4 regions of the Staphylococcus ratti genome follow, and region 2 is predicted to be linked to each of the others. Evidence: riboswitches for the same ligand, from Rfam matches in the RefSeq annotation. Region 2 holds a riboswitch; each other region holds the start of a gene.

Region 1 (5,522 bases), 1.1 Mb from region 2:
ATTTCGAGCATATCTTCTCCAGTTTTTCGAGTTAAAGTTCCTATATTAATGAGCAAACCTTGTGTGATTTTAAAAAAGTCTTTCGCCTCTTCTGGCGCTTCGCTCATCGCTGGACTCGCGCCTAATGCTAATAATCCATTCGCAGTAAAATTTTTGACGACATCATTGGTGTAACAAACTACAAGCGGTTGTGTTGCTCTCATTTTTTCTAAGTAACTCTTCATTCTAATCCCAACCCTTCAACTGTTGATAAGCGAAATGATTGACCGGGCCTCGCCCTTGCCCAATCTCAGGCGTATGCTCAATTGCTAATGAAATATAGGCTTTCGCTTTCGCTACCGCGTCATAAACAGACTTTCCTTTCGCAAGCTCAGCAGTAATGACTGCTGAAAAAGTACATCCTGTACCGTGTGTATGCAATGTATCAAAACGGGGTGCTGTAAATGTAAATTCTCCTTCTTTAGTAAACAAATAATCACGTGCATCCCCTTCCAAATGCCCGCCTTTTAAAACAACCCCTTTGGAGCCAATTTCATTGATAAAAAAGCGTCCAGCTTTTTTTATCTCTGCTTCTGTTTGCAGTTTCATTTGGGTAATTTCTTCAGCTTCTGGAATATTAGGTGTGGCAACATCTGCAAGTGGCAGCAACGTATTTTTTAAAGCTTGTCTCCCTTGTGGCGCCATTAACGAATCGCCACTTTTCGCAATCATAACTGGATCGATCACATAAGGAATAGACTTACTTTTAATCTGGTTTGCTATCATAGTCATCATATCTATAGTTGGTATCATACCTGTTTTTAAAGCATGTGGTGGTTCGTCAGAAAATACACTTTCAAGTTGCTCTTCCACCCACGTTTGCTCTAAATTATGAATGTGTTGTACACCCAAAGAGTTTTGAGCTACGATACTCGTTATTGCCGCCATTCCATAAACACCACAGGAATGAAATGACTTTAAATCTGCCATGACGCCGGCACCGCCAGAAGGATCTGTACCTGCAATCGTTAATGCGATTTTTAATTTATTCATTGTTTTATCCCCCAAAATTCCATGTTTCTTGGTGATACGACATATTGAAAAAGTTTCGCTCATGCATTGTACTTTCTAAAAAGTTTCGTTTTAGTTGTTCTCGCTCTGCATCAGACGCATGCTCTGCACATGCATTCAACCACGTATCAATGTGTTCCATTAATTCATCCATTCCCTCAGCATAAAATTCAAACCATGCTTTTAATGGGTGGTTAGCGTCAAAGTCTACTTCACGTAACGCGCGTTGCGCAATTTGTTGATAGACGTATGGACAAGGTGCCATTGCAGCAATCGTATAGGCCACATCATCATAATGATAGGCATTAAAGTACATGTGCTTAATATAATGATCCGCAGAAGGATACCATTCTCCTTCTTTAATAATTTCATTATACGGTACTTTGACATAATCTGCGAGAATATGATGCGCTTCAACTTCCCCAGAAGCTGCAAATGCGATCTGTTCCGTCAAAAATTCAATTTCTTCTTTAGAATCCACTTTAGGAATTAACAATGCATAAATTTTGGCAAATTCAAATAAGTAGCGTGCATCCGCTCTTAAATAATGTTTGATTGCCTCTTCAGGAATATCCCCTTGAATCATACCTTGAATAAATTCATCACCATAAATACCATCAATAATTGTTGACGCCTCACGTTTAACAATTTCAGAAAATAACATAAAAAAACTCCTTTCAAATGAAAAAAGACTACATGATAAAGTAGCCTAGTCATCATAAAAAGGATTTAATGTCTACGCTACTTCCCTACGCTAGTGTTAACTATATCAGGTTCAAAGGGTCTGAATATCATTCATCTCAACCATACGGTTCCCCTAGTAGTCTTTTATTTAATTAAATTAAACGTAACAAAACCATTACAGAATATCAATAAAAAAAAGCACCGACTCAAAAATAAGTCAGTGCTTCAGACGATTTCTACAATCGCCTACCACCATCCGTTAGCTAAACGGAATTGAACTGCACGCTCTACAGAACCGTAACGTGAGTTTGCATAATTAATCATACCTTGAGTTTGAGTAGCTACACTACCTGTTCCCCAAGCTTCTTTTGTTTGACCAAGCCCTCTGTAACCTGTTGGGCTAACGATATTAGGATTACCACCTGATTCAGGTAAAACGATAGAATTCCACATTGCAGGTGTACCACCAGCATTAATAAATTGTTGATATACAGAACCAGAACCAGCAGCTGTTGATGGTGCTTGGTAATGAGATGTTGGTTGAGTTTGAACATGTGAATATGACGGCGTTACATATTGAGTTGCTGGTGCTGTATAAGTTTCATATGAACCAGACGTCGTGTAATTTACAGGTGCTGAATAGCTTGTAGATTGGTTGTAAGTAGCTGTTTCGAATGAACCAAAGCTAGATGACGTTGGTAAAACAAAGTTTTGCGTTGAAGTAGCACTGTGTGCTGCTGCCGCTGCCTCTGTTACATATAATTTTTCACCAGCGATGATAAGGTCAGATTTTAAATTATTCCAGTCTTTTAATTGTTGTACAGTAACATCGTATTTCTTTGAAATTTTATTTAAAGTATCACCCCATTGAATGAAGTGAACACCTTCTTGAACTTGTGTATGCTCTTGATGCGCTGCTTCAGCATTAGTAGCAAATTGTGCCGCTGCTAATAAACCTACTGTTGATGTTGCTAAAAGTAATTTTTTCATTTAGTAATCCTCCAGTAATTGGTATGAAAATCTGTTATGTTCACAAATAATATAGCACCAGTCTTTTTCAAAAAGATGACATTGACATTAAATAAAGTACCATTTTCATTACAAATATATTACAAAGTAAAACGAGGACATATCGCGCCCTCGCTCAACTACGTATATAAAGCTTAAAAATAAGCGGAGATATCTACATATTTAATGTCAATACACGTAGATAAATCTCCGCTTTAAGTGAATAAATGAAACTATTTTTGAGCGACGGGCGCATAGGCTAACGAAATCAAAAGGATTTCTATCCCCTATTGTTTCACTCAATATAATAGGCATTAATACACATGTGAGAAAAAAGATTAAAGTGAAAATAAAATTGAGTAGAAATATACGATATCATTGTTCAATGGTTCGTGTTTCATGTCATTGGAAAGATCGGGAGTAGGAAAGTAAATGGTTATAAGGTTTAGTATAAATGGATGATATTATCGTTTAATAAGCTTGGATTATTGGAATAGTGCTTTTTCACAGAGCTATGAGGATAGATGTTCTAATTGGAAAATAACCAATTCAGTTGCATAGCGTCGCTCTCCTTGATACTCATATCTTCGGCTTTGTATTTGGCCACTGATTGCAACGCGTGTCTCTTCTTGACATGTTTCATGAATATAGGTTGCAACGGTTCCAAAAGCTTTACAATTTAAATAATCAAAAATAGGTTTATCATGTTTGCTTTTATAATCCCGTTTTACCTTTAATGAAAAAGTGACAAATGGGGTTTCACCAGTATCAAAATAGTTAGGGGCTTTAGTAATGATACCTGTCGCTTGAAACTGATTTATCAATGTCACCTCCTTTCTGTATGACACTATCATACGCATTTCATGCCGTTAATGGCAAGCTTTGAAAAATGGTATATTGCGTATCAAACTGATACTATTCATCATACATTTCAGGAATTTTTTCAAAATTTACGTTATAATTGAAAATAAATATTCTTATTTCGTAAAATTGAGAAAGTTTTAAGGGGGTACGAATCAATGAAGACATTTAAAGCCTTGCGTTTTCAAATTGTATCTGAAAATGGTGCAGTGACTGAATATGAATTAAAAGATGGCGTCATTATAAACAAAGAAAATAGTGGGACTGGTTGGTTATTGGAAATCGTAATATCCGATATCCATTTAGAAGAAATGCAAGCATATATGGACGCTGAAGCGTTGTTAGATATTCGCGTCGTCATTACACGACCATCGAACGATCCCGCTTTGTTTGATGCAACGATCAAACATATTACACCACTCAAAGAAACGATATCTGTCGTCTTTGAATGTCACATTTATACATTGCGTCAAGTTTATGCAGAAAATTTACTAGAACAATTAGTTAGTGAGGGCCTTGAAGGCGAAGCACTTATAAAAACATTTAATCGCATGATGCAATCTAAGCCTCGACTTAAAGATGAAAGACAAGAAGAATAAGTAAACAATAAGGCTAACAGATAGCACATACATTATCTAATGAGAAACCACTGTTTAATCATGCACCGTTTCATATACGCACGATGAGATTAGGATTACAATTTGTGTTAAGTATGTCATTTCCTTAAGCGCCCTAACACAATAATACGTGATACCCTAGCCTCATCGTTTTATTTTCTCAAAATATAAATGCTTTATCTGAGCCTCTAGCAATTATTGAGGATCTTGTAAGGCAAAAGTTAATTCGCATTGGCAAGCTACTTGTCCATCCACAGTAGCTTTTGCAGTACCTTTACCAATTGGACCTTTAATTTTAGTGATTTCAACTTCTAATCTTAACGTATCTCCAGGGACAACTTGCTTTTTAAAACGACATTTATCAATTCCTGCAAACAAAGCAAGCTTACCTTTATTTTCTTCACTATTTAACATCGCAACAGCACCCGTTTGTGCTAATGCTTCTGTAATCAGTACACCTGGCATTACAGCATATTCTGGAAAATGTCCTTGGAAAAAGGGTTCATTTCCAGACACTTGTTTAATACCTACACAACGTTGACCAGGTTCATATTCAACCACTTTATCAATAAGTAAAAAAGGTTGACGATGTGGAATGATTTGTTTAATTTCGTTGTAGTTAAAAATTGTTTCCATTATGAACTAACCTCCAATGATTTCTTTAAAATGTTCCCAAAATTTGGGATTCAGCGCATCCAAAATATTATCTTGGTTAATTAAAAAGCCCATCATTAACCCTATAAAGAATAAAGCAACGGCGACGATTATAAATAACGTGAGTTGCACACTAACTAATCGTTGTAACCACGACCAGAGTGCCCATGAATTATTTTTTAGCATTGATACGTTCAATATTTGCGCCTAAATCTTTTAATTTTTCATGGAAGTTCACATATCCACGGTCAAGATGCTTTAATTCTGTTACTGTTGTTTCACCTTTAGCAACTAATCCAGCTAAAATCAATGCAGCTGCTGCACGTAAATCAGTGGCTTTAACTTGCGCACCTTGCAGTTCACTTCTGCCTTCAATTTTAGCGCTACGGCCTTCGACAGAAATTTGAGCGTTCATTCGCTTAAATTCACCTACGTGCATAAAACGATTTTCAAAAACCGTTTCTGTAATGACTTTGTGCCCTTCAGCAGTTAATAATAACGCCATCATTTGTGACTGCATATCGGTTGGAAAACCTGGGTGTGGTAATGTTTTAATATCTACAGGATTTAACTTTTCAGGCGCCGTAACACGAATCCCTTCTTCTGTTGTTTCAAGATGAACGCCCATTTCTTCAAGTTTATAAACAA
Region 2 (5,522 bases):
TCCCATTATTTCCATCTCACTTTCAGTTGCTAATGAACACCTTTTATTATACCGCTTTTATTTCTGTATTATCAACTGACCGTGCTAAGTCGTCACAAAAATAAGTTGCGCAACTTCAAGCGCATCATTTTTATTTTCACTTCCATATATTAATAAACGTCCATCTTGGAAAAACGTCATTTTATAATGTCGGTATTCAAGCAGTTTTACAAATTGATTTTGTTTGATGACATTGACATTTGGAGATAATAATTTATCAAAATCCTCAGGCGCATAACGCACTTGAATCACGTTACCACAATAGTATTCTCCTTCTATTGTTGATTGCTTTAATCGCTGATAGTGATGTTGGCGACATACTGGGCAATCTTCTTCTTTTAAATTAACAATATGCGTAGATTTCATTTCCCCTTTATAAATATCAATCCATTTCATATCATAAGAAAACATGCCTGTCATTAAATAATTGAACACCTCTGCTACAGCAAAACTACTTGCGATATGCACTGCTGGTGGTAGCACACCATGTAACGCACAGCTTTCCATTGTTTCAGGTGGCTCAGGCATAATACATTGTAGACAAGGGCCGTTGCTATCAATTGGAAACACACTAACTTGACTTCCCAAAACAGCACTATAAATGTAAGGAATGCGCATTTTATTTGTTGCTTCATTAACTAGATATCTTGTTTCAAAACGATCCAAACCATCCAACACAACATCTGGTTGATGTGTTTCTAAAATGCTTAAAATATTTTGTGGTAAGACTTCCATATTCATCGCTTCAATTTTCACTTCACTATTCATAGCTTGAAGGCGTTCTTTTAGCGCAAATACTTTCGGTTTCATTTCATTTGCATCTACTTCAAGGTAACCACTTTGACGATGCAAATTAGACAACGTCACGATATCTCTATCGACGATAATGAGTTTGCCTATACCACTGCGTACAAGTTGTTCTGCAATACCACTTCCAAGCGCGCCTACACCAATAATCAGTGCGCATAGGTTTTGTAATTTTTTCTGAGTTGTATTGCCAAAAGCATGGAATTTTTCTTGCCTATCATAACGTTTCATCAAAGAAAACCGATTCCCTCTGAAGGGCTTGATTGAACCGCATTGTAACGAATAGGGATACGTCCCGCTTCATAACTCAGACGCCCTGCTTCGATCCCTTTTTTCATTGCTTCTGCCATTTTAACTGGGTCTTTCGCACTAGATATTGCAGAATTCAACAAAATGGCATCCGCGCCTAATTCCATAGCTTCGGCACAATCTTTGGCTGAACCTATCCCTGCATCAACAATTACAGGCACTTGGCTCTTTTCAATAATGTACCGTAAATTTAATGGATTACTGATGCCTCGACCTGTACCTATTGGGGAAGCAAGTGGCATCACTGCGTGTACGCCTAATTGTTCTAAGCGTTTGGCTAATACGACATCATCTGAAATGTACGGACATACAATGTACCCTTTTTCAAGCAAAATTTCACAAGCTTTATATGTTTCAAGAGGATCTGGTAATAACGTCGCGTCGTCTCCTATCACTTCTACTTTAACCATGTCGCAGACCCTTGCTTCATTGGCTATTTCAGCAATACGTACTGCTTCTTCTGCTGTTTTAGCTCCTGCTGTGTTCGGAAAAGTTATAAATTTTTCTAAATCAATATCTGCTAGCGGATTTGGAAGTGCATTGTCATATAAATTCATACGTCTTACCGCAAATGTCAACACCTCAGTTCCAGAAGCGACAATCGCTTGCTTTTGAATGTCAGCATTTTCAAACTTCCCTGTACCGAGCAATAATCTAGATTTAAATGTAAATTGTCCAATTTTCAACATGTTAACCGCCTCCTACAAATTCAAGTATTTCAATTTGATCATTTTCTGAAATCATATGTGCAGTCCATAATGAACGTTTGATTACTTGACCATTCACTTCTACTGCCATACGTTTGCTTTCAATTCCAAAATGTTGAATCATTTCTGCTATCGATATCTCTTTATCAAAACATTGCGTTTCGCCATTCACTTTCACCTTCAATCGACTCACCTCCTTATCCATTCCATTTCTGCACCATTTTTAAAAATCCCTTTACATCTTGATTAAATGCCCCATCAATCATCGCTACACCTTGAAATGCTTTAGGTACGTGCGCAATGGTTTCCACGTTTATCCCCCCTATCCCTACGAGGGGGAAGTCCTCCCTTAAAGCATCGTTCACTTCTTTAAACGTACGTGGCGCTTTCCCTGGTTTTGAGCGGGACATATACAAATGTCCAAAAAGCCCCCAACGCACCCCTGTCTGTTTTATCTTGCGAATCATCTCTTGAGAATGGATCGACATACTCACTTCCCAATACGCCATATCTAGTTGCTTCGGGAGCTGATACTCACTAAAATGAATACGCTTCATTCCCATTTCTTGCGCCAATAAAATATTGGTATGGATAATAACCTTTTGCTTAGGGAACCCTTTATCCATCAGTATTCCAAGCCATTTTTTCAGTGACTCATGAGACATTGGCACACGTATAATCACTCCATTAATCCATGGTTCAATTTTTACTAATCTGTCTATATGCCTATCATTTAATATTTCATAAGGGGTAACAGCAATAATCATTTCTAAACCTCCTTAAGTCGTTGCAATTAGGGTTCCATCTTCTATCCAAACAACATAAAAAAACGAGGACAGCATGCTGTCCTCGTCTTTAATATCAGAGTTAAGTTAAAAAGTAGCGACAGATGATTGAAATGAATGACATTTCGATTTCAATCCATCTTATACAGGGGAATGAATCTTTCAAATAAGATTTTGTTCCACACCTGTAGTCTCCAAAAAGATATACGCCACTTTCCTACGCCAGCATTATCTGGATCAGGTACAGGAATTTCAAAATCACTATTTTAATCTCAGCCATTAGATGATGGCACTTCCAGTGGTACTTTAATATTCAATTTTATCTGCGAACGTAACGTGCAATATGAAGCACGTAACGAATAATTCTAAATAGATTCAAGAATAAATTAAAACCCATTTCTCTCGGAGAGAAAGCGCCTCGTTTCATCCTATTAAAATCATACAACGTATAAAGGAGAAAAAGCAATAGCCCAACAATAGCAATGATGGTGTGATACAACGGATTGTGAATAAACCATCCTACAAGACTAGCAACAATTAATGCTACAAGCGTGACAAATAGGTACTTTCCTAAACTCGAAGCATCTTTAATCATAAAAAAACCAATGAAACCAAATACGACAAAACCAATAATTGCCAATAAAACATTTTTAAAGAAAACACTAGGTCCTAAATCTTGTAATGTCGCAGTAAAAGTCGCATAAGATAATAAACCAGAAACAATGGTATACACATGCGACATAATTGGACCGCTAAAACGCGCACGTTGAACGACCATCGTTACGAGTATGAGCAATAGCAACCCTATAGAAAGTGGTTGACGCCATTCCATAGGTAAAAACTGACCAAAATACGTCGCAATGCCAAAAATAATCCAATAATACGTAAAGAAAAGCCACACTTTTCCATATTGAAATGGATGCTTTTTAACATTACCGGATTCAGAAATCGATGTCATCCATTCCCCCTCCTTTTTGAGGTTGTCTTTATAAATTCAATGCTAAAACAGTAAATGAATTATTACAACCATTTTAATATTTAAAAAATATGAAATTCGGGTATAGGACTTAAGTCCCATTCCTAAAAACATTTCAAGTGTTTTTCGATCACTTTTTTATTTACCACAACATTACACCTTTGTAACATGTCACAAATCATGGTTAATTTTTGTTACCATGAAGTGGAATCTAATAAAGTAGTAACTTATTTAAACAAACTATGAAAATAAGGAGGCAATACTTTGAAAAAATTCGCTTTTGCACTTACATTTACTTCTGGCGCTGCAGCATTATTAGCTCACCAAGATGCGGATGCTTCAACACAACATACCGTTCAATCTGGTGAGTCAATCTGGACTATCGCACAAAAATACAATATCTCTGTGGATCAAATTACACAAGATAACAATCTTTCGAATCATATTATTTTCCCAGGTCAAGTGCTTTCAATTGGCTCAGGAAATAGCGGTAACACACAAAATACTACGGCACCAAACCTTTCTCAAGGTAATACACATACTGTACGTGCTGGGGAATCATTAGACATTATTGCCGCACAATATGGGGTAACTGCACAAGATATTATGAACGCGAATAATTTAAATGGTTACCTTATTTTCCCAAATCAAACATTAAAAATCCCTGGTGGTTCTGGCGGTAATGGCTCAGCTGGTTCAAGTACACCTGATGGTTCAACACCAAATGGCGGCTATAACTCTCCAACATTTAATCATCAAAATCTTTACGATTGGGGACAATGTACTTGGTACGTATTCAATAAGCGTGCGGAAGCTGGTCAACCGATTAGCACGTACTGGTGGAATGCAGACCATTGGGCAACAAATGCTTCAGCTGATGGTTATACGATTGATCATAACCCTACTGTTGGATCTATAATGCAAAACTATGAAGGCCCAGTTGGGCATGTTGCTTACGTAGAGCGTGTAAATCCTGATGGTAGTATTTTAATTTCTGAAACAAACTACAATACACCACCTGGAACACCTGATTATCGTACAATTCCAGCATCAATTGCATCATCTTACAATTATATTCATTAATTTTAATCAATTCCTCGTTTAGTCTATGAGATCACATACGCTAAGCGAGGGTTATTTTATGTAAAGACCTTACTTTATTACTGTGTCGTTATAAATGTGTTCCTATACAAAAACACCACATACGTCGTGGATGTCGACGTATGTGGTGTTTGATTTATAAAAAGATATTCAAAATGAGATAGAATATTGCAGCAATCACTGCAGTAATTGGTAAAGTAATTACCCACGTAACAATCATACGCTTAGCTGTATTCCAATGAACACCTTTAATGCGGTTAGCAGAACCAACCCCTAAAATCGATGAAGAAACAACATGTGTCGTTGAAAGTGGAAAATGCAAATAAGAAGCTGTGAAAATCGTCAATGCAGAAGATAAGTCTGCAGCTGCCCCATTTGCCGGACGAATTTTCATAATGTTTCCACCGACTGTTTTAATAATACGCCATCCACCGACTGCAGTTCCTAATCCCATTGCCGCAGCACAGGAAACTTTAACCCACAATGCAGGTTCTACATCCGATTGAAGATTGGCGACGATTAAAGCCATCGTAATAATCCCCATTGATTTTTGAGCATCGTTTGTTCCGTGTGAAAAAGATTGTAGCGCTGCTGTGAAAATTTGGAAGAAACGGAAATTTTGATTTGTACGCGCAAGGTTCGCGTTTTTAAAGACTTTTTTCACGATAGAATAAATCGTAAAACCAACGATAAATGCAATCACTGGTGAAAGTAATAATACGAGTACAATTTTAGTAAAACCTTGAAAATGTAAAACACTAAACGAGCCTGCAGAAGCAACAGCAGAACCTGCAATTG
Region 3 (5,522 bases), 360 kb from region 2:
CTTTTTGATCTAAAAAAATACCTGTCATTGGTCCATCATCCAAATGCACGTTGTAAAAGGTAAAATTTTCTTCAATGACAATAGGAAATTGAGGCTGTTCACCAAGCACCCAGCCACTTTGAATCGCATTGTGTTTGAATCGCGTTTTTTCATAAATCGATTTAAAAGGAAATACAGCTTGCATCGCTTCTATAATATACTTTCTAAATTGATATATTCCTTCTGAATACCATTGAATCAATAAATGACCATCATAATGATCTATCGTCAAACCGCCTAATCCATCACCTTCACCATTAAACAATCGAAAAGCATTTGTCCCGTCCGCTTGATAATAGTAATTTCGCGTTTCACGTGCTGTTTCAAAAAGCGCTTTAAAATAATGTGTATCTATCTTTTCATTTGCATTGTAAGAAAGCACCCAACCTAACCCTTTATGTTGACGCCCTACATAACATGTCGCGATATAAATATTTGTAGAAGACTTTATTTGAAATAAGTCCCCCTCTTCTAAGCGATCACTTTTAAAAATATCTTCTTCTTCAATCAAAGGATATTGATTAAAATATTTTCCTTCTTTTCCTTTATTTAAAATTGCTATTTTCATTATTTCAGCCTTTCTTTTATCATTTCTTTTAGTTTAACATGAAAAAACATCATCGTTATATACTTAACTTATATAGAAAGGGAGCGAGACAGAAATCTATTTGATTTCGTTGTCTCGCCCCCACAAGGCTGACTAGGATTGAAATGAGCTGCTAAGTAAGCATATTTTCAATCCAGACAGCTACTGTGCTTTTTTTACTTTTTTACACATTTTTTGATGCGAGACAGAAATCTATTTGATTTCGTTGTCTCGCCCCCACAAGGCTGACTAGGATTGAAATAAGCGCTAAGCATATTTTCAATCCAGACAGCTACTGTGCTTTTTTTACTTTTTTACACATTTTTTTGATGCGAGACAGAAATCTATTTGATTTCGTTGTCTCGCCCCCACAAGGCTGACTAGGATTGAAATAAGCTGCTAAGCATATTTTCAATCCAGACAGCTACTGTGCTTTTTTTACTTTTTTACACATTTTTTTGATGCGAGACAGAAATCTATTTGATTTCGTTGTCTCGCCCCCACAAGGCTGACTAGGATTGAAATGAGCTGCTAAGCATATTTTCAATCCAGACAGCTACTGTGCTTTTTTACTTTTTTACACATTTTTTGATGCGAGACAGAAATCTATTTGATTTCGTTGTCTCGCCCCCACAAGGCTGACTAGGATTGAAATAAGCTGCTAAGCATATTTTCAATCCAGACAGCTACTGTGCTTTTTTACTTTTTTACACATTTTTTGATGCGAGACAGAAATCTATTTGACTTCGTTGTCTCACTCCCTTTTTGTATCACAAATATTAAGCATCCTCGCCATATTGTTCTATTTGTTCAGGCGACGGTTGACGCAACTGGAATATAAACGCAATGATGGCTGGAATGAGCATCAATACAAGAATTGGTGTAATAAAAATCGATAGCATTAATCCATGCACTAAAATGACGATATATTCTGTGAAAAGTTTAAAGAATAAAATACTAATCATAAATAATTTTAAATAGTAGTGTCGTCCTTGCAACATATTCGTCACTGATGTCCAAATAAAAGCCGTCACAATGACGAGCAATAAGAATAAACTCACCCATTCATACACATACTGTGTTTGTGAAAGTTGCCAATCACCAGAAAGAAATAAACCGTTACGATTTTTAAATTCAACTAAAATAAAGAAGAATAAAATGACACCACATGCGATACTGACATATTCTCGTTTTAACCATTTAGGCCGATGTAAGAAAGACGGAATGTCGTCTTCTTCTAGTTTTGCCCAACCAAACCATTTCTCTTTAATCATTTCGCGCTTGCGTCGAATTTTATCTAAATCAATGCTTCTACGCGTGCGATGTGAAAAATCTTGGGTTAATTCGTTTGTACGCGTTTGAAGATCTTTGAAATGGTGCTGAGATTGACCCACAAAACTGTATTTTTTACTTCGTACATACGGGTTTTCTTCTCCAGTAATTTCCTCTTGTGTCATCGGTAGAGCACGGCGTAAAAATAAGAAGTTCCAAATAGACATTTGCCCGAGTAACCATAAAATCACAAAGAACGTATTAATACTTAAGACATCTATAGGCGCCACTTCACGTTCTTCAATACGACCGTAGAGCACGAGTTGGCCAATAATATAACAAAGGCCATAACTGATAATAATCCAAAGATAATGCTTTTTACGATTAAATGGATTGAGTTCATCTTTATATGCGATATACCCAATATGTATGATAAAGGGAACTACAAAAACAAATGCCGCTATGCCATACACTTGTGACATAAAAATCAAAGTAAGCACAAAGTAAATGATCCCAATCAATAAAAATAAAATAGAAATGTCATAGTCGAAACGAGTGGTATTCGTTAATGTTCTTCCGATAAAGATCATAAAAATCCCAAATAATAAAATAATAATGCCACTCACTAAAGGAATTTCACCAATATAATTACTCATTACGCGAATGATTTCATTGAAAAAAGCCATAATAAAGTCCCACAAATTTTCAATATTAATTGCAGGTTTTTTATGCTGACTAAATTGGTGAATCAATGGGATATTAAGAAAAATAATAAGACTTAATAAAATAGAAATCGCACCGATAATATAACTGTAAATCACCTCGGTGTATTTATTAAACAAAGACATCCGCTTCACCTCACAATTATTATATACGAAGACATCAACTATGTCTTTATAAAAAACAAATCTCATTCTTTAGATGGAGAGACGTATTTTGTACTGTCACACCTTCTACCACACACACCGATTTACCTTAAATATAGACGACTGTTATCACTGTATTTAATTATATTATCTTTTTGTAGTCGTTTAAAACATATATTATACCAAAAATCACATTTTTTGTTGTGTACTTCTGATGTTTAACGTTTTAAAAAAAGGGGAACTCTTTTATATAGATACCTTTTAAAGGAGAGATGTAAAATGTCTAAAGAAGAAATTAAAAAAGCAGCTGAAAATGCTAAAGATAAAGAGCAAGAATTAAAAGATAAAAAAGAAGACACTAAAGAAGGCGCTGAAAAAACAAAAGACGATATTCAAAACACATTTGAATAATACGTCTCGCTCTATTGGCCTATAGGAACAGAGGGATTCCCTGTTCTTATAGGCTATTTTTGTTAGTCATTTTAATAAACATACCTCTCGTATTTTACGTTTAACATTTTGAATATTGTATTAACTTAAGAATGCACATTGACATTTAAAGGTGTCGGGTGTATAGTGACTTTAATCATTCAATAAAGACACACTAGGGGTGTGAAAACTGAGATGAGGTGTTTACCTCAAACCCTTTGAACCTGAACTAGACGATACTAGCGTAGGAAAGTGTGAGGAAAGCTCAAATTCCCTCGAGATAAGTATGCCTTTTTGCGCGTATGACTCTTTTAAAGATTTGCAGTTTCACTTCCACGTCATACACAGTACCTCTAGTTGAGGTGCTGTGTTTTTTTGTAATTAGGAGGATGTTTATGAGTTCAAGTAGAAAAGGTTTAACATTATCTGATATTTTAGTCACTGTGCTAATATCAGTCATTTTTGCTGTCATTTATAATTTTTGGTGGGTGGCCTACTATACTGTTCAACCGCTAGGCCTACACATCGATCAATTAATGTATGGTATGTGGTTCGCAGCAGCTATTGTTGCTTATTTAATCATTCCCAAAATGGGTATTGCACTAATTGCTGAATTTGCTGCAGGCGCTGGAGAAACAATCATAATGGGACGTTTCGATATTCCAACTATTATCTATGCATTACTTCAAGGTTTAGCTTGTGAAATTGTTTTCGCTATTTTCAAATACCGTTCTCGTACATTTATGGTCAGTATCCTTGCAGGTATGGCTGCTGCAATTATCAGCCTACCAATCGATTGGTATTATGGCTATTTAAGTGAAGTAGCCACTTGGAACTTAATTTTACTTATCGTTGCTCGTTTAATTAGTGGTGCGGTGCTTGCAGGAATGTTTTCTTATTTCCTTGTAAAAGCGTTGGACAAAACCGGTGTGACACAGCTTTTCCGCCCTGCCTCAAAAGAAGATTACGATGCTTTATAAGGAGTATGCAACGTGTTAAAAGCAACAAACTTACGATTAAAATATCCGAATGCCCCTCATAAAATTTTTGATGGGCTAAATATTGAAATTAAGGACAAAGAAAAGGTACTTTTACTCGGCCCTTCTGGCTCTGGGAAAAGTACATTATTGAATGTATTAAGTGGTATCGTACCTCATTTAATTGATTTACCCATGAAATATGAAACATTGAAAATCTCTCAAAATGCCGGCGTCATTTTTCAAGATCCAGACGCTCAATTTTGTATGCCGCAAGTCAATGAAGAGTTAGCATTTATTTTAGAGAATTACCAAGTTCCACCAACCGAAATGAATGTCAAAATAAAAGCGGCATTAGAAGCAGTTAAATTAGACGTCGATCCGAAGCAATCCATTCATCAATTAAGCGGCGGGATGAAGCAAAAATTAGCTATTGCTGGCACTTTACTGCAACAAACAGATACGTTATTTTTGGACGAACCTACAGCCATGCTCGATTCAGAAGCAACCGAAAATTTATGGCAACTGTTACGTGAAATTTGGAAAGAACAAACCGTTTTAATTGTTGAACATAAAGTTGAGCACATTTGGAACTATGTAGATCGTGTCATTTTGATGAATCACGATGGGCAGATTATTCAAGAAGGTACACCAACAGATATTTTGAACCATTTTGAAGCACTTTTATCTGAATATGGTGTTTGGCATCCTAATGCTTGGTTAGCAGCGCCTAAAACACTGGGATCTGCTGCATTACCCCATTCCTCATTTCAACTAGAATTGAATGGTGGCGTGATAAAGCGAGGCAAGCGTGTTTTATATCACATTCCATCATTTAGCATAAAGTCTGGTGATTGGGTTGCCATTACTGGTAAAAATGGAACAGGAAAAACGACTTTTTTTGAATCGCTTATGCAACTTATTCCATATGAAGGTACACTCACATACAATCAAAAACCGGTGCGCAAACTAAAAACAGCAGCTTCTCATATGTTTTTAGTCTATCAAAACCCAGAACTCCAATTTATTCAAAATACGGTTTATGATGAGATTTTTATTAATTTTAAGCATCAAAACGCACAAACAGCACAAAAAGAAACGAATGAAATGTTAGCGTTATTAGACTTAACACACGTCAAAGAGCAACACCCTTTTGAACTTTCAATGGGGCAAAAGCGCCGTCTAAGTGTTGCAGTGGCTTTAAGCACATCAGCGGACATTCTCCTTTTGGATGAACCTACGTTTGGATTGGATAGTCATAATACTTTTAAATTAATTCAACTGTTTCAACAACGTATTCAAAAAGGGCAAGCCATCATTATGATTACACATGACTCTGAAATCATAGCGCGT
Region 4 (5,522 bases), 280 kb from region 2:
TGTAAGTCAACTTAACCCTAAAATGTGTTCGGATAACTTTAGAACCCAGTGCTATATTAAAAAAGCGCTCCTTGAATCGCACCGCTCGGTATTTTTAAATCTTGGTTTGAGCGCATATAAAGATGTGAGGGCAATTAAGCAATATAAAAATAATCCACCTATGTTATTGGTAAGAGGATCAGAAGATTTTCCTAAAGAATTAAACAGTATCTATACTTATTTAGAAGAAATTAACCCCAATGCACGTCAAGCTATTATAAAAAATACGAAACACCAACCTATGAATGATACACCGCAAGAATTGAACGATATTTTAAACTCATTTTTTGAAAAAGTATACTTAAAAATGTAGCGTTGAGTAGATACTCTAAATATATATCAAATAGCTATATATAATTGGGATAGCTCTTCCAAGGTGACAAAAAAGCCTCAAAATTCATTTTCTCGAATTTTGAGGCTTTCTTATACCCAGAGTATCAGTTTCTATTTTTGAATCAATTAGACATGGTCAGAAGCTAGTTCATCGTATTGATTAGATTTAAAAGTATCTTCATCTAATTGTTTTGTGATTTTAGCAGTACCTGTTCCGGCTAAAATGGAGTCATTCACATTAAGTGCTGTACGCCCCATGTCGATTAACGGTTCGACAGAGATTAAGACCCCTGCGAGACCTACCGGTAAGTTCAAAGCTGATAAAACAAGGATTGAAGCAAATGTCGCACCACCGCCAACACCCGCTACACCAAAAGAACTTAGCACAACGACGACAATTAACGTTAAAATGAATTGCCAATTGATTTCAACACCTGCCACTGGCGCTGCCATCATTGCTAACATGGCTGGGTAGATGCCGGCACAACCATTTTGACCAATAGATAAGCCGAATGAGCCAGAGAAATTCGCAATAGCAGGTGGCACACCTAAACGTTGTGTTTGCGTTTGAATGTTTAAAGGCAACGCGCCTGCGCTTGAACGAGATGTAAAAGCAAACAAAATAACTTCAGCCGTTTTCTTCATATATTGTAAAGGATTGATACCTAAAACGACTAAAATAAGCATATGAATGATATACATCGTCAGCAATGCAGCATAGGACGCAATAACGAATTTACCTAGCGTCCAAATGGCTGAAAAATCACTAGTCGCAATGGTTGTAATCATTATCGCTAAAATGCCGTACGGTGTTAAACGAAGTACGAAAGTGACGATGGCCATTACAAGGGCATAAACGGCATCAATACCTCGTTTGAGTAGACTTCCTTTTTCAGGTTCTTTACGTAAAACGCGTAAAAAGGCAAAGCCGATAAATGCGGCAAAAATGACTACTGCAATTGTAGAAGTTGCACGCGCCCCTGTGAAATCTAAAAATGGGTTTGCAGGTAATAATTCTAATATTTGAGCAGGTAATGTCGTAGCAGTCATTTCTTTAGCTTGGCTTGTGATTTCTGAACCACGAGCTTGCTCTGCTTGACCTAAATCGATTGAAGAGGCATCTAAACCAAACAGCATTGCATAAATGACGCCGACCATAGCGGCAATTGCAACAGTACCAATTAAAAACATAAAAATGAGTCCGCCCATTTTTGCGAACTTTTCTCCGATATCAATTTTGGTAAATGCTACTACAATTGAAACAAATACGAGAGGAATAACGATCATTTTTAAAAGTGACAAATACCCTTGTCCTACGATACCGATCCATTCTGTTGTTTGTGTTGTGATTTTGCTATTTGCTCCGTATGCAAGGTGCAAAATTAAGCCGAGTATAACACCTAAACCTAATGCCAAAAAGACACGTTTAGGAAATTTGATATGTTTTTTAGCCATCCAACCTAAGCCGACTAATACGAATATAAAAATGGCTAAATTGAGAATAATAAAAAATGTAGTCATTATCTATACGCTTCCTTTTAATTCCGATTTATAAAATAAGGATAATAGGTTATAGGTGTAAAAGCAAGTGTTATTTTACTATTGGTAGAAATATTCAAGTTTGTGCAATGCAGTTGCATCGCTTTGAATTGCTTTAGCCATTAAGTCTCCGACAATCGGAGACAAAAGTATACCATTACGATAATGACCTGTTGCGACATAGAGAGAATCAGAAATTTTCCCCATAATCGGATGTTCATTTGTGGTGATTGGTCGAATGCCTGTCCATGTTTTCACTGTACGATGATGACGTAATTTGGGTAACATCTCTTGGCTTGCGTCGTCTAACCACTTTAAATTGTTTTTATTATTCGTTGTTGACCAATTATCCCATTCTGAAGTAGCACCAATAAGGTAACGATTTGGTTTTTTAGGGACAATATAGCACCCATTTGTATTAAATAGTGTTGCTTGTGTTAAAGGAAAGGAAGTTTCGATGAGTTTCACATCGCCTTTAACGGCATGTGTATGGATGAAAATCCCTAAGTTATTTAATAATTTGCCACTCCACGCGCCTGCAGCAATGACTAAAATATCTGCATACATCGTCCCTTTAGATGTAGATACCTCATAACCTTCTGATTTCTGTGCAATGTGCAGTACTTCGGTATGAGGGGAGAAATGAATGTTGTTTTGTGTACTTACCGAACGGGTGAGTGCTTGAGTATATAAATTTGCATTGATTTGTGCATCGTCTTGAATTTTAAATGCGGCAGTTGATTCTAGTGAAAGGTGAGGGAACATACTGTACAATTCTGCATTTGAAAACCAATGGATACGATGATCATCTCGTTTTAAAAATGAATATTGCTGTTGAATTTTGGCTATGTCCTGCTTGTTTGTAGCGATTTTGATGAGACCATGGGATTGAAATTCAATATCTATGTCTGTTTCATTATAAAGTTGACGTGCTAGATCTGGCATCATCGCACGACTTTGCATCGCTAGGCGATAAAGTGGGGTGTCTTCGAAAAATTCATTTTGTGCGCCTAGCATACCTCCAGCAGCATAGGATGCATTCATTCGTGGAGTAGAGCGATCTATAATTGAAATGTGATAAGGACCCTTTGAAAGTTGTCGAGCAATGGATAAACCGATTACACCGCCGCCAATAATTATCACTTTTTGCATACAAAAAACCTCCTACACCATGTGCAAGAGGCTACGCTATATAGAAAAATACAAAGATATATCAATAGTTTAGATTATAAAATGCATTTTGCTTCCCTTCGTTGGTACTAACCACTTCAGGTTCAAAGAGTTAAGATGACGTCTTTCTCAGCTCAATTAAGAGCACCCCTAGCACATGTATTAAATTGGAATGTTATTAAACGATTTTAACCGCCAAATAGACGTTGCCAAAATCCTTTTTGTTCGTTGTTGTTTTTAATTGTTGTAACAAGCTCTTTTTGCTCTTTCGCTTGAGACTCGATACTTTCTTGTGTTTTGGATAACTGTTCAGTTTGTTGTTTTTGACTTTCAGTAATGGCGTTTAATGATTTTGTATTTGTTTCAAGTTGGCTGTTAAGCTGATTATGTAATGATTTTAATTCTTCTTGTTGTTTGTGTACTTGAGAAATCATTTGACCTAATAGTTGACGCTCTTCACGCATTTTGTCGATTTCAGCCTTAAGTTCTTGCATAACTTGTGGAAATTGTTGGTCACTTGGTAAGTTATGATTGTCCTCTTTAACGATAACTTGTAAAAAGTCTTTTTCTTGTTCAAGTTCTTCAAATGCAAGTTCGTAACTGTTTGTACGTCCAACACGTTCTGCAATTTCTTGGAATAACTCGATGTCTTCTTCTTGGAAATCCGTTGCTTCACGCCCACGGTACTCTGTTTTTTTCAATTGGTAGCCACGTTCTTCTAAGTGCTGTACAATTTTACGCACTTGCTTTTCACTTAGCCCTGATTTCAGTGCAAACTCTTTTGTTAGCATATGAATGAATCCTTTCTATATCAGTCTATTTAGACATACGGTAGTCTGAGTTCACTGACCCGTCAGTCTCACTTACACCTTATTGTAACGGCTTTGAAATACGATTTCAAGGGCTTATGCGTTCATATCTCTACTTAAGTCCATTTTTATGAGTAACGGGTAAATGACTTTACGCGGAATGCGATTGGCAAAAACGTACTTTAAGATATAGCATGATTTTACACTTGTGCCATAAATATCTTTAGTGAGAGGAATATTTGCTTTTATATATAAATCAAGTGGAACGGGCTTTCCTTTACGGTTCAGGGATGGTTGAACATAAGCAATTTGAGTTTGTTTTTCATAACCGTTTTCGGTTAAAAAATGGCGACGAAAAGCGATATCTTTCGTTACTTCATTATTGGCATCAGGTGCTTCAAGTGTGGATTCAAACATAAAAAAGTTAACATTTCGTCCGTGAAGTTGATTCGATAATTGATTAACCCCTTTTTCAATTTCAACTAACGTAGCTTTTAAATAAGCCTCACAATGTTCACCGGGTTCAGCAATGAGATATATGATGAAACCAGTGTTTGTTGTTGCCTCATAATGTGCTGTTGAGAAGCTCACCACGCGATTGTTTTCAATACCGACTAAAAAGACATAATCGTTTTGTGTTTTTTCAGTTTTTAAGGATTGGATAAAAACCGATTCATCTTCAGTTACAAGGGGGTCTAATTTATCCATATAAAAATCGAGTGCAGGTTCGAACCATTTATCTTTTGCAGATTTAATTTGTATAAATTCCATTACGCTCACCTCTTTTGATTGATAACAGTATAGCATAGATGTCATTGAACAATCGCTCAGACATTCAACTAATAGGGGAGAAGTCTTTTCGACGTGTGACAATGTGACGTTATCATAACGTTGTTTTGAACCACGCTTGATGTCCATTTCAAAAATATAGAGGCTAGGACAAGGCACGATTGTGGGCATACTCTCACGTAGTTTAGAGTATTTGTGCAATGTCCCAACCCCTACATAGGTCATTTATATTTTAAATGTTTAACGAACAACTTACTTTCACTCGATGTCTCCCTTATGTTCAGAAGGTTTGTGCGTGTCAGTAGACTCATCAATGTAAGCAGCATTGTTATGCGCTACCTCTCCATGACGTAAAGTATCTTTTTGAACAATGACTAAAATCTTATGGTTATTTAAGTCTTGTTTTAAATCTTCTGCTTGTGTCTCTTCGAAATTAAAGCGACTTAATGCTGCAGCTTCAGCATCTTCACCAATAAACATACGCATAAATTTGTCGCTAACTGTGCCATTGGTAGATTTGTGTTGGATTTCGCAATCGTTAAATCGATCTGTTTTTAGCTTTTCTTTACTAATGACTGTAATTTCAGATTCTTGATAACCGTTTCTTAAATAAGTATCAACTGCTTTGACCGCATCTTCTTCTGTGCGAGCTACTTTAAATTCTGCCATAATAGACGCCTCCGTTCATAGTATTCATTTCAATATTACCCTAGTTACAGCTCAAATAATCGTTGGCTAAAGTATAAGTCAAAGATTGTCTCAAGCGCATACTTAAACCTTATTATTTTAAGACTCTATTTTCTTTTATTATGCCCATAGAGAGCGTATTTCTGCAATAAATTT

What was found. A riboswitch is a leader RNA that binds a small molecule or an ion and turns the genes downstream of it on or off. The one in region 2 is predicted to bind thiamine pyrophosphate.
Region 1: another riboswitch for thiamine pyrophosphate. It lies ahead of tenA (thiaminase II); the one in region 2 lies ahead of LN051_RS09660 (thiamine phosphate synthase).
Region 3: another riboswitch for thiamine pyrophosphate. It lies ahead of LN051_RS07810 (ECF transporter S component); the one in region 2 lies ahead of LN051_RS09660 (thiamine phosphate synthase).
Region 4: another riboswitch for thiamine pyrophosphate. It lies ahead of thiO (glycine oxidase ThiO); the one in region 2 lies ahead of LN051_RS09660 (thiamine phosphate synthase).

The regions. Positions count from the first base shown of each region.
Region 1 is NZ_CP086654.1:716,431-721,952, reverse strand. It holds gene thiM (hydroxyethylthiazole kinase) at 1-224, opposite strand, end outside; gene thiD (bifunctional hydroxymethylpyrimidine kinase/phosphomethylpyrimidine kinase) at 226-1,032, opposite strand; gene tenA (thiaminase II) at 1,037-1,714, opposite strand; TPP riboswitch at 1,780-1,879, opposite strand; gene LN051_RS03310 (LysM peptidoglycan-binding domain-containing protein) at 1,981-2,724, opposite strand; gene LN051_RS03305 (single-stranded DNA-binding protein) at 3,255-3,572, opposite strand; gene LN051_RS03300 (YwpF-like family protein) at 3,762-4,202, shown strand; gene fabZ (3-hydroxyacyl-ACP dehydratase FabZ) at 4,416-4,856, opposite strand; gene LN051_RS03290 (DNA-directed RNA polymerase subunit beta) at 4,863-5,060, opposite strand; gene murA (UDP-N-acetylglucosamine 1-carboxyvinyltransferase) at 5,047-5,522, opposite strand, start outside.
Region 2 is NZ_CP086654.1:1,982,575-1,988,096, forward strand. It holds gene LN051_RS09640 (YebC/PmpR family DNA-binding transcriptional regulator) at 1-6, opposite strand, end outside; gene LN051_RS09645 (ThiF family adenylyltransferase) at 85-1,077, opposite strand; gene LN051_RS09650 (thiazole synthase) at 1,077-1,844, opposite strand; gene thiS (sulfur carrier protein ThiS) at 1,846-2,040, opposite strand; gene LN051_RS09660 (thiamine phosphate synthase) at 2,060-2,629, opposite strand; TPP riboswitch at 2,845-2,954, opposite strand; gene LN051_RS09665 (Bax inhibitor-1 family protein) at 2,967-3,605, opposite strand; gene LN051_RS09670 (LysM peptidoglycan-binding domain-containing protein) at 3,888-4,706, shown strand; gene LN051_RS09675 (inorganic phosphate transporter) at 4,861-5,522, opposite strand, start outside.
Region 3 is NZ_CP086654.1:1,622,744-1,628,265, forward strand. It holds gene LN051_RS07795 (class I SAM-dependent rRNA methyltransferase) at 1-607, opposite strand, end outside; gene auxA (lipoteichoic acid stability factor AuxA) at 1,405-2,745, opposite strand; gene graF (glycopeptide resistance-associated protein GraF) at 3,043-3,174, shown strand; TPP riboswitch at 3,360-3,460, shown strand; gene LN051_RS07810 (ECF transporter S component) at 3,588-4,172, shown strand; gene LN051_RS07815 (ABC transporter ATP-binding protein) at 4,185-5,522, shown strand, end outside.
Region 4 is NZ_CP086654.1:2,264,390-2,269,911, reverse strand. It holds gene LN051_RS11125 (alpha/beta fold hydrolase) at 1-352, shown strand, start outside; gene LN051_RS11120 (L-cystine transporter) at 499-1,893, opposite strand; gene thiO (glycine oxidase ThiO) at 1,972-3,063, opposite strand; TPP riboswitch at 3,140-3,243, opposite strand; gene LN051_RS11110 (DNA-binding protein) at 3,270-3,872, opposite strand; gene LN051_RS11105 (hypothetical protein) at 3,987-4,661, opposite strand; gene LN051_RS11100 (general stress protein) at 4,938-5,348, opposite strand.